Regions from separate parts of the Agrobacterium sp. GW821-FHT14E08 genome, predicted to be linked through region 1. Evidence: riboswitches for the same ligand, from Rfam matches in the RefSeq annotation. Region 1 holds a riboswitch; the other holds the start of a gene.
The links. Region 1 has a riboswitch for cobalamin ahead of AC1ROR_RS15195 (ABC transporter substrate-binding protein). Riboswitches for the same ligand answer to the same signal wherever they lie in the genome.

Region 1 (4,662 bases):
GTGGTTTCGGCCTGCTGCTCCACAAAGGCGAGCCTGCGGGCAAGCTCGCGCCGCCCGAATGAGGCAAGCGGCTCCTCGCCAAGCGTGACGTGACCTCTGCGCGGTTTACGGATGCCGGCCAGCATGGAAAGAAGCGTGCTTTTACCCGAGCCGTTCGGCCCGATAATGCCGAGGAACTCGCCGGAACCAACATCCAGTGAAACGCCGCGGACGATTTCGATGTTGCCGGCATGGAAATGCAGATCGTGGGCGGACAATCTCATGACCGACCCCTTTTCTGCCCAAGGATGAAGGCAAAGGCGGGCGCACCGACGAGCGCGGTGATGACCCCGATGGGCAGCACCTGCCCGGGAATGACGATACGGGAGAGAATATCGGCGACGATCATGAAAATCGCGCCGGTCAGCGCCGTCACCGGCAGCAACAGCCCATGGCGAACGCCGACGAAGATGCGCGCCGCATGGGGAATGACGAGGCCAACGAAGCCGATGGAACCGACCAGCGACACCATGACCGCCGTCATGATCGCCGAAACCGAGATCAGCACCGCATAGACCCAGCGCACGGGGATGCCGAGCGAGGCTGCGGCCTGGCCGCCGAAGGCGAAGGCATCCAGCGCGCGGGCGTACCAGAGGCATACCGCAAGACCGGCGAGGCAGACCGGCAGGGCCAGCCACACATCCGGCCAGCGCACGCCCGAAAGATTGCCCAGAAGCCAGAACATGATGCCGCGCGCCTGTTCGGCATTGGCGGATTTTGTGACAATGAACGAGGTCATGGCATTAAAGAGCTGCGAACCGGCGACCCCCGCCAGGATGATGGCGCTGTTGCCGTGCCCGGCCCTGACCGCCAGAAGGCTGACCAGCGAAAAAGCAACAAAAGCCCCGATCAGGGCGCCCGCCGGCATCGTCAGGAACCCGGCGCCGAAGCCCAGAAGCGCCACGGCGACTGCCCCCGTGGAGGCGCCTGCGGAAATGCCGAGAATATAGGGATCGGCAAGCGGATTGCGCAAAAGCGATTGCAGCACCGCACCGGCGAGCGCCAGCGAAGCACCGCAACAGGCGGCGACGACGGCGCGGCTGAGACGGTAGCTCCACACGATGCCCTCATCCAGCGGCTCCAGCGGATAACCCGCGTGGAAGACACGGTTTGCGATGGTTTTCGCCACCACATCGAAGGGAATGGCGGTCTCGCCGATGGCCGCACCAGCCATCAGCGCCACGAGCAGCAGGGCGAGCGCGGCAAAAGCCAGACCCGCCCTGCCGAGATGGACGGAAAAACCGTTCACTTGGCGAGGCCGGCGGCGGAAATCGCCTCGGCCAGCGTTTCGATGCCCTCAATCGTGCGGATCGTCGGGTTCATCGCCTGTGCGTCCATGTCAAAGACGTGTTTGTCCTTGACGGCGGGCATGATGCTGGCAACCGGATCGGTCGCGAGGAACTTGTGTTTGACGGCAACATCGTCGGCGGGGAAACGGCGACGGTCCATCTTGCCGGCGACGATCACGGTCGGATTGGCCTTGGCGATGGTTTCCCAGCCGACGGTTGGCCATTCCTCATCGCTTTCAATGACATTCTTAAGCCCGAGCGCAGACATGATGTAACCTGGCGCACCCTTGCGGCCGGCTACATAGGGATCGATATCGAGTTCGGCGCTGGAGAACCAGAAGACGGCGGAAAGCTTGCCATTCACCGAGGCAATCTTGGCGCGGGCCGCCTCTTCGCGCTTCTTCAGGTCAGCAACGACGTCTTCGCCGCGCTCCTGCACGTTGAATATCTTGGCGAGGTCGCGGACCTCCTGATAGATCAGGTCCATGGTGAAAACGGTGTTGCGCACGCCATCGCCACCGCCGGAATTGTCCTTGCCCAGGCAATCGGCGGGTGATGTATAAACGGGAATACCGAGCTCGGCGAATTGCGCCGGCGTTCCGACAACACCCTCAGGGCCGATCTGCCACTGGAACTGCGTCGTCACAAGGTCCGGCTTCTTGCCGACCACGGCCTCAAAACTCGGATCGTTGTCGGCCAGCCGCTCCACCTTGGCATTGGCCTCCTCGTAACCCTTCAGAACCGGACCGATCCACAGCGCCGTGCCCACTACCCTGTCGGCGACGCCGAGCAGATAAAGAACCTCGGTCGTGCTCTGCCCCACGGATACGGTGCGGGCAGGCGCCTGTTTGAAGGTGATCTCCTGACCGCAGCTGTTGATCGTCAGGGGATAGACCGTTTCGGCAGCCCTGGCGGAAACGGGCAAAGCCGCAAGGGCAGCGGCCAGAAAGCCGGCATAGGGCGGCAGGCGTCTAGAATGCAACATATGTTCTCCAGTCGAAATTAAATCGCTTGTTCCAGAGCAGCAGGCGTTAGAACGCGCAGCAACAGCGGAACGTCTTGTACGGAGAACAACGACGGGACGCAAACCAAATGTTATGAAATAACATTACAATCTCCTCCTCCGGGCTTCCCCGCCCGTAACGATGGTTCATATTTTGACGGCAGGTCTCCTGGCTCACGAATTTGCGCCGTTCATCTGCCTTCCCGCATTCCGCAGAACACAGTGGCATGACGCGTCGAAGCGTCACGAGGATGAACGGCAATCCGCTTACAGTTGCGGGGGCAGCCACGGCATTGGGTCATAATAATCACCCGCACCATGTTCCCTATTAATCCCTTCGCCTTTCGGCCTCAGGAACCGTCGCTTTCTCACATAAGGGGCAAGAGGCGGGGCGTCAATTGCCAAAGCATGTCTGCCGAAAGTGTGAGGGCGGACCTGAGGCAAAGACATGGATCAAACAAAATCCTGAAGCGCATCGCGTGCGTCGGCGCCGCCGTTCAACACAATGAAGGGCCTGCCAGCGCGAAAACTCTGGCGGCACCGGTGCTCACCGGTTGCGGCACGTTTTTCGACATGGTGGTGAGCGTCTCGATCACGACAAGCCCGGATTGCGTTAGAAAATCGGTGAAGGGGCCACCGCTACAACTATTATCGAGGCGCACCAGCTGATCCTCCAGATCGGCAAAATGCCGTCTCACAAGAGCTATGGCATCCGTCTCTTCACTCGCGACCACCGGGCCAACGATGTGACCCCGCCCCGCCGCACGGCGCAGCGCAAAAGCGATGAGACGATCCGCCTCGAACAGACCATAGCCCGTATTCTCACGCAGAAGTCGCTGCAAGACGCCATGGCGGGAAACACCGAAGGCCGCCCGGTCTATCGCCGCCACCTCCGGCAGATGTTCTTCCGATAGCGACTCTATCCTTCGTTTTTTGCCAGATGGCGGCGTCTCGGCAAGGCACCGTGCCTTTCCGCGAAAAAGATGCACTTTTTCCGTATCGCCGGCAAAACCAAGTCTGGAAAACAGCCGCCGCGACACATCCGTGGCGTTCAGCCGAAGGGAGATGGCGGGAAACTTTCCGATCAGTTGCCGCACCAGCCACGGCGCAACGCCCTGCCCCTGCAAGCGTGGAGACACAATGACCATGCCGAGCGTCGCAAAGCCCTGATCATAGGGAAACAGCATGGCGGTTGCGACAACACGGTCGATCTCGTCCAGCGCCGCAAGGCCAACGCCGCACTGGCGCAGAAAACACCATTCATTAGCGTGATATCGCCACCCGACAGCCATGGAGAGCGCATGCAGATGATCGGCATCCACATCGGCAATATCTACCGTCCGCAACTCGAAACTATCGACTTTGAGCAGGTCCATGACAAGCGGCCCTCATCCCCTCCGATACGGAACCTCCGGCCCCACAGCCCGGTCCACGACATCCGAAGATAACCAGCCACACCAGCAGGAATTTTTTGAAAGCACTGGAAGGACACAACAATCTACCGAAATCACCCGCATTTCAGCAGATAAACGCCGCAGACCATTTTAAGCTTTTGCGATGACAATCCGGTCAAGCGCAAGCGGCCGGCCAGCGGAGACGGCCATGAACGCAATCGAAATCCTTGAGCGTCTTGTCGGCTTCCCGTCGGTGGTCGGAACCGCCAATGGCGACATTGCCGGATGGATCGCAGATTATCTGGAGAGCCACGGCGCGAAAGTATCGCTGCTTCCGGGACCGGAGGGTGACCGGGCCAATCTGTTCGCCACCTTCGGCCCGGCCGATGTCGCCGGCTACATCCTGTCCGGCCATATGGACGTCGTCCCTGCGGCAGAACCTGAATGGTCTTCCGACCCCTTTACGCTGAGAACCGAAGGCGACCGTCTTCACGGACGCGGCAGCACCGATATGAAGGGCTTTCTGGCCACGGTTCTCGCTGCCGCACCGGCATTTTCGCGTCTGGCGTTGAAACGGCCCATGCACATCGCCTTTTCCTATGACGAGGAAGCGGGCTGCCGTGGCGTTCCCCACCTCATTGCCAGATTGCCGGCGCTGTGCGCACCACCGGCGGGCGCCATCATCGGTGAGCCAAGCAATATGCGGGCGGTTCGCGCACATAAGGGCAAGGCTGCGGCACGCATCACCATCCACGGACGGTCCGGCCATTCATCGCGTCCCGATCAGGGCGTAAACGCCATCCACCTGATGACCGGCATCATGGCGAGAGCGGTTGGAACAGCGGATGCGCTGATGCAGGGGCCATTCGAGGCGACATTCGAACCGCCCTACTCCTCGTTGCAGGTAGGCACCGTCAAAGGCGGACAGGCGATCAAC
Region 2 (4,662 bases), on a different contig from region 1:
CCCTGGTCCACGACACCTTTACCCGGCCGGTAGAAGCCGGCTTTCGGCAGCGGCTGGGCCTCGATATCCGGCCATGCGCCACCGCTTGCAAGCGCCGCAAGACCAGCGGCAAGCCGACCCATATTCTCGCGCCCACCCTCGCGGAAGAAGGAGAGGACAGAGGCCAGAATTTGCCGATCAACGGTTGAGGCCGCCTCGAGTTTTTCGTCCCTCTCGCTGCATTCGCCCGGCAGGAGCAGCAGTTTTATGCCCCGCCGCCGGGCGAGAATGGCAAGCTGTTCAACACCGTAACGCCAGCGCTCCGCGCCACCCAGAATCCGGATAAGAATGACGCTGGCATGTTCCGCCGTCTTTTCGATCCAAAGATCGACCGACATCGGATGGCGAAGCTCGGAGAGGTTCGCGGCGGATAGCGACGGAAGGCCAGGCTCGGCTTGCCGCCACACCTGTTCCAGCCCGGCAAGATCACTCGTTGAAAAAGACATGACCACCACATCCGAACGGGGCTGGTTGAGATCAACCGGCTCGATCAGATCGTCCAGAGACGAGGATGTGGTGGCGAGAATATGCATGGGTCAGGCGGCCAGCATCTGTTCGATCTTTTCGCGGTTGATGCCCTTTTCGCCGATGACGACGAGGCGGCTGCGGCGCTCCTCGCCCGCGGCCCAAGGCCGGTCGTAATAGTGGTTCACGCGGCTGCCGACAGCCTGCACCTGCAGGCGCATCGGCTTTGCGGAAACCTCGATGAAGCCCTTGATGCGCAGGACATTTTCCGCAGCCGCCGTCTCGGCGATACGGGCTGCCAGCGCTTCCGGATCGGTCACGGCCGGCAGATCGATGACGAAGCTGTCGAAATCGTCATGCTCGTGGTCAAGTTCACCATCGTGATGGGTACGGCGATTTTCGATATCCTCTTCCACAGCAAGACCAAGACCGATCAGCACGGCGGGGTCGATGGCGCCATTCGAAGCGACCACGATCTTTGCGGCCTTCGGCAGATGCTCGAGGATATGCGCCTTGGCCTTGTCGAGGCCGGCAACGTCCAGGAGATCGGCCTTGGTCAGCACGATAAGATCGGCGCAGGCGACCTGATCTTCGAATACCTCTTCAACCGGGTCGTCGTGATCCAGCGCCCCGTCATTGGCCCGCTGGGCGGCAAGGGCTTCCATGTCGTGCGCCACCTGCCCTTCGGCAAGGGCGGCACCATCCACGACGGCCACAACGGCGTCCACCGTCACGCGGCTCTTGATCGCCGGCCATTGGAAAGCCTGCACCAGCGGCTTGGGCAGGGCAAGTCCCGAGGTCTCGATGAGAATGTGCTCCACCTTCGGCTGGCGGCTCAGAATCTGTTCGATGGCGGGCTGGAAATCATCCGCCACGGTGCAGCAGATGCAGCCATTGGCCAGTTCGACGATGTTTTCTTCGGGGCAGCTTTCAATGCCGCAGCCTTTGAGGATTTCACCATCAATGCCGATATCGCCAAATTCGTTGACGATGATCGCCAGCCGCTTGCCGTCGAGTTTTTCGAGAAGGCCGCGCAGTAGCGTTGTTTTGCCGGCCCCCAGAAAGCCGGTGACGATGGTGCAGGGAACGCGGTCCAGAAGGGTGCTCATGATCTCTCCTCGGTAAAATCGAATGGGGGAATGCGCGCCACCATGCCGCGCTTCAATGGTTCGGGGCGGCCGCGCCAGGGCATCAGGCCATCGGGAGCGGCAGCCAACAGCCGTGCGCCGGTCAGCAGGTCTTCCGCGTCACCGGGTGTCAGCCCGCCGAATACATAGGACCAGCCATTGGCGCTGCGCAGCACAGCGCTAAGGCCGCGCTTGCAATTGGCAAGGCAATTGACGGAACGAACGATAGTGCCGGATTCTTTCGCCTTCGCGATGACGGCGTCGGCGAGACGCGAACCGGGGCGTGGTTCGGCATTGGGGTCGGCTTCATCGCGACAGCTTCTGCAAACGAAGACGATCACGCCGGACGCCGTTTCGTCTTGCCTATTCTCGCTCGAGCATGAAGATGTCGCTGAAATATCCAAACCGTATCGTTTCCCGCGCCTAGCAAAAATCTCGGGGTGCGGATGTCGAAAACGGCCTACGCGTCGGCGCAAACCGGATGTTCGATCTAACCGACTGACCGGAGCACCCCGCCCGGCAGACGTTTTTCCTGAAACGGCAGGTCTCCTGGCTCGCGGCTCTACACCCAGACACCGCCTTCCCGAACCATATTGAGGGTCCAGTGGCTTTACGGTGCGGGCTTACCGCTTACAGTTGCGGGGGCAGCCACGGAATGACCTTGTCAGGGTGGAACCGTGTTCCCTCTTAGCTTTTCCCGTTGCCGGGAAAAGACCGTCAGTGCCTTACCCTTAGGCTGAACGGGCGTGGGGGTCAATGCCGCGGCCCTGTCCCTCACGCATTGCCGGGTGCGGCAAATTGAGTATAGTCGCCGCTCCGAATGGCAGGGGCATCCGGTCCCGCGCCGCTGGATGAAAAGGAAAACGCGATGACACGCGACATCAGCGACGGCGAAGCCGAACGTCACCGGCAGAAAATGGTCAACCGCAAGACGGTTCAGGATGCTGAAGTGGCCGGGAAGACCATCGAAAAAGGCCTGCTGATGATCAATACAGGCCCGGGCAAAGGCAAATCCACAGCCGCTTTCGGTCTCGCCTTGCGCATGCTCGGCACCGGGCGCAGGGTCGGTGTGGTGCAATTCATCAAGGGTGCATGGTCAACGGGTGAACAGCAGGCCCTGACGCTCTTCGGCGATAAGGTTGTCTGGCGCACCATGGGTGAGGGCTTCACCTGGGACACGCAGGATCTGAAGCGCGATGTCGCGGCAGCCACGAAGGCCTGGGAGGAAGCCAAGGTCCTGATGGCGGACGAGACCATCGGCCTGCTGATCCTCGATGAGCTGAACATCGCGCTCCGTTACGATTACCTGCCGCTGGAAAACGTCGTTGAAACCCTTTCCAGCCGCAGGCCCGATCTGCATGTCATCGTTACCGGCCGCAACGCCAAGCAACCGCTGATCGACGCCGCCGACATGGTGACTGAAATGACCCTCGTCAAACATCATTTCAAGGCGGGCGTGAAAGCACAGGCGGGGATAGAATTCTAACATGGCTGCACGCGTGCTGATGTTTCAGGGAACCGGCTCCGACGTCGGCAAATCGCTGATGGTCGCCGGCCTCGCCCGCGCCTTCGTCAAGCGAGGCCTGTCCGTCATGCCGTTCAAGCCGCAGAACATGTCGAATAATGCCGCCGTCACCGCCGATGGCGGCGAGATCGGCCGCGCACAGGCGCTGCAGGCGCGTGCAGCGGGTGTTCCGCTCTCCGTTCACATGAACCCGGTGCTGCTGAAGCCGCAGAGTGAAACCGGCGCGCAGGTGGTGGTGCAGGGCAAAATCGTCGGCAACGCCAAAGCGGCCGAATATCAGCACATGAAGGCCGGGCTGATGCCGCGTGTGCTGGAAAGCTTCGAGCTCCTGAAAAATCAGGCGGATCTGGTGCTGGTGGAAGGGGCGGGCAGCGCATCCGAAATCAACCTGCGCGCCAACGACATCGCCAATATGGGTTTCGCTCGCGCCGCTGATGCGCCGGTGATCCTGATCGGAGATATCGACCGGGGCGGGGTCATCGCAAGCCTCATCGGCACAAAAACCGTGGTCGAACCAGACGATGCCACAATGATAAAAGGCTTTATCGTCAACCGCTTTCGCGGCGATCCGGCCCTGTTTTCGGACGGCATGCGGATGATTGCGGAAACGACCGGCTGGGCGTCAATCGGGCTTCTGCCCCATTTTTCCGATGCCGCGAAACTGCCGGCAGAGGATGCTCTTGGACTTTCCGGCCCGGCTGGGCGAAAGCCCGATGCAAAGATCCGCATCGCCGTGCCGATCCTGCCGCATATTTCCAATTTCGATGATCTCGATCCGCTGGACATGGAGCCGGAGGTGGAGTTGATCCGCATACGGCCGGGCGACACCATTCCCGCTGATTGCCATCTGGTCCTGCTCTGCGGCTCGAAATCCACCATTGCCGATCTCGCCGTGCTGAAAGCTGCGGGTCTCGATATCGATATCAAGGCCCATGCCAGACGCGGCGGCTATGTTCTTGGGCTGTGCGGTGGATACCAGATGCTTGGAAAAACTATTTCCGACCCTCACGGCATCGAAGGACCGCCAGCGACGGTGGAAGGGCTTGGCCTGCTGGACGTGACGACGGTTCTGACCGGCGACAAGAGGCTTGTTTCCGTGCAGGGCAGAAGCTTCGACGGAATTAACTTATCCGGCTATGAAATGCATGTGGGTGAAACAAAAAGCGCAGCGGGCAGCCAGCCATTTTCGACCATAGATGGCCGTGCCGACGGTATCATATCGCCCGATGGCGGCATCTTCGGCACCTACATACACGGCCTGTTCGCGGATGACCGCCAGCGCGGCGCATGGCTTGAACGGCTTGGCGGACACAGCACGAAACTGAACTACGAAGCGCAGGTGGACGACGTTCTCGACCGTCTGGCAGCGCATATGGAACAGCACCTCGATCTCGACAGACTGCTTTCTATAGCACGATAAGGACTGCCAGCAGCCCGAACAAGCCGATCAGCAGGAGGTCGGCGATCCGCGCCAGCCGCAACGCTTTGCGAATATCGCCAGCGACG

Region 2: it holds a riboswitch for cobalamin, as region 1 does, so the genes downstream of both, AC1ROR_RS18570 (DUF1636 family protein) here and AC1ROR_RS15195 (ABC transporter substrate-binding protein) in region 1, are expected to answer to the same signal.

The regions. Positions count from the first base shown of each region.
Region 1 is NZ_JBXAPJ010000003.1:530,878-535,539, reverse strand. It holds gene AC1ROR_RS15205 (ABC transporter ATP-binding protein) at 1-263, opposite strand, end outside; gene AC1ROR_RS15200 (FecCD family ABC transporter permease) at 260-1,288, opposite strand; gene AC1ROR_RS15195 (ABC transporter substrate-binding protein) at 1,285-2,313, opposite strand; cobalamin riboswitch at 2,474-2,708, opposite strand; gene AC1ROR_RS15190 (GNAT family N-acetyltransferase) at 2,829-3,707, opposite strand; gene argE (acetylornithine deacetylase) at 3,934-4,662, shown strand, end outside.
Region 2 is NZ_JBXAPJ010000005.1:85,839-90,500, reverse strand. It holds gene cobN (cobaltochelatase subunit CobN) at 1-572, opposite strand, end outside; gene cobW (cobalamin biosynthesis protein CobW) at 576-1,613, opposite strand; gene AC1ROR_RS18570 (DUF1636 family protein) at 1,610-2,035, opposite strand; cobalamin riboswitch at 2,154-2,365, opposite strand; gene cobO (cob(I)yrinic acid a,c-diamide adenosyltransferase) at 2,500-3,117, shown strand; gene AC1ROR_RS18560 (cobyric acid synthase) at 3,119-4,576, shown strand; gene cbiB (adenosylcobinamide-phosphate synthase CbiB) at 4,563-4,662, opposite strand, start outside.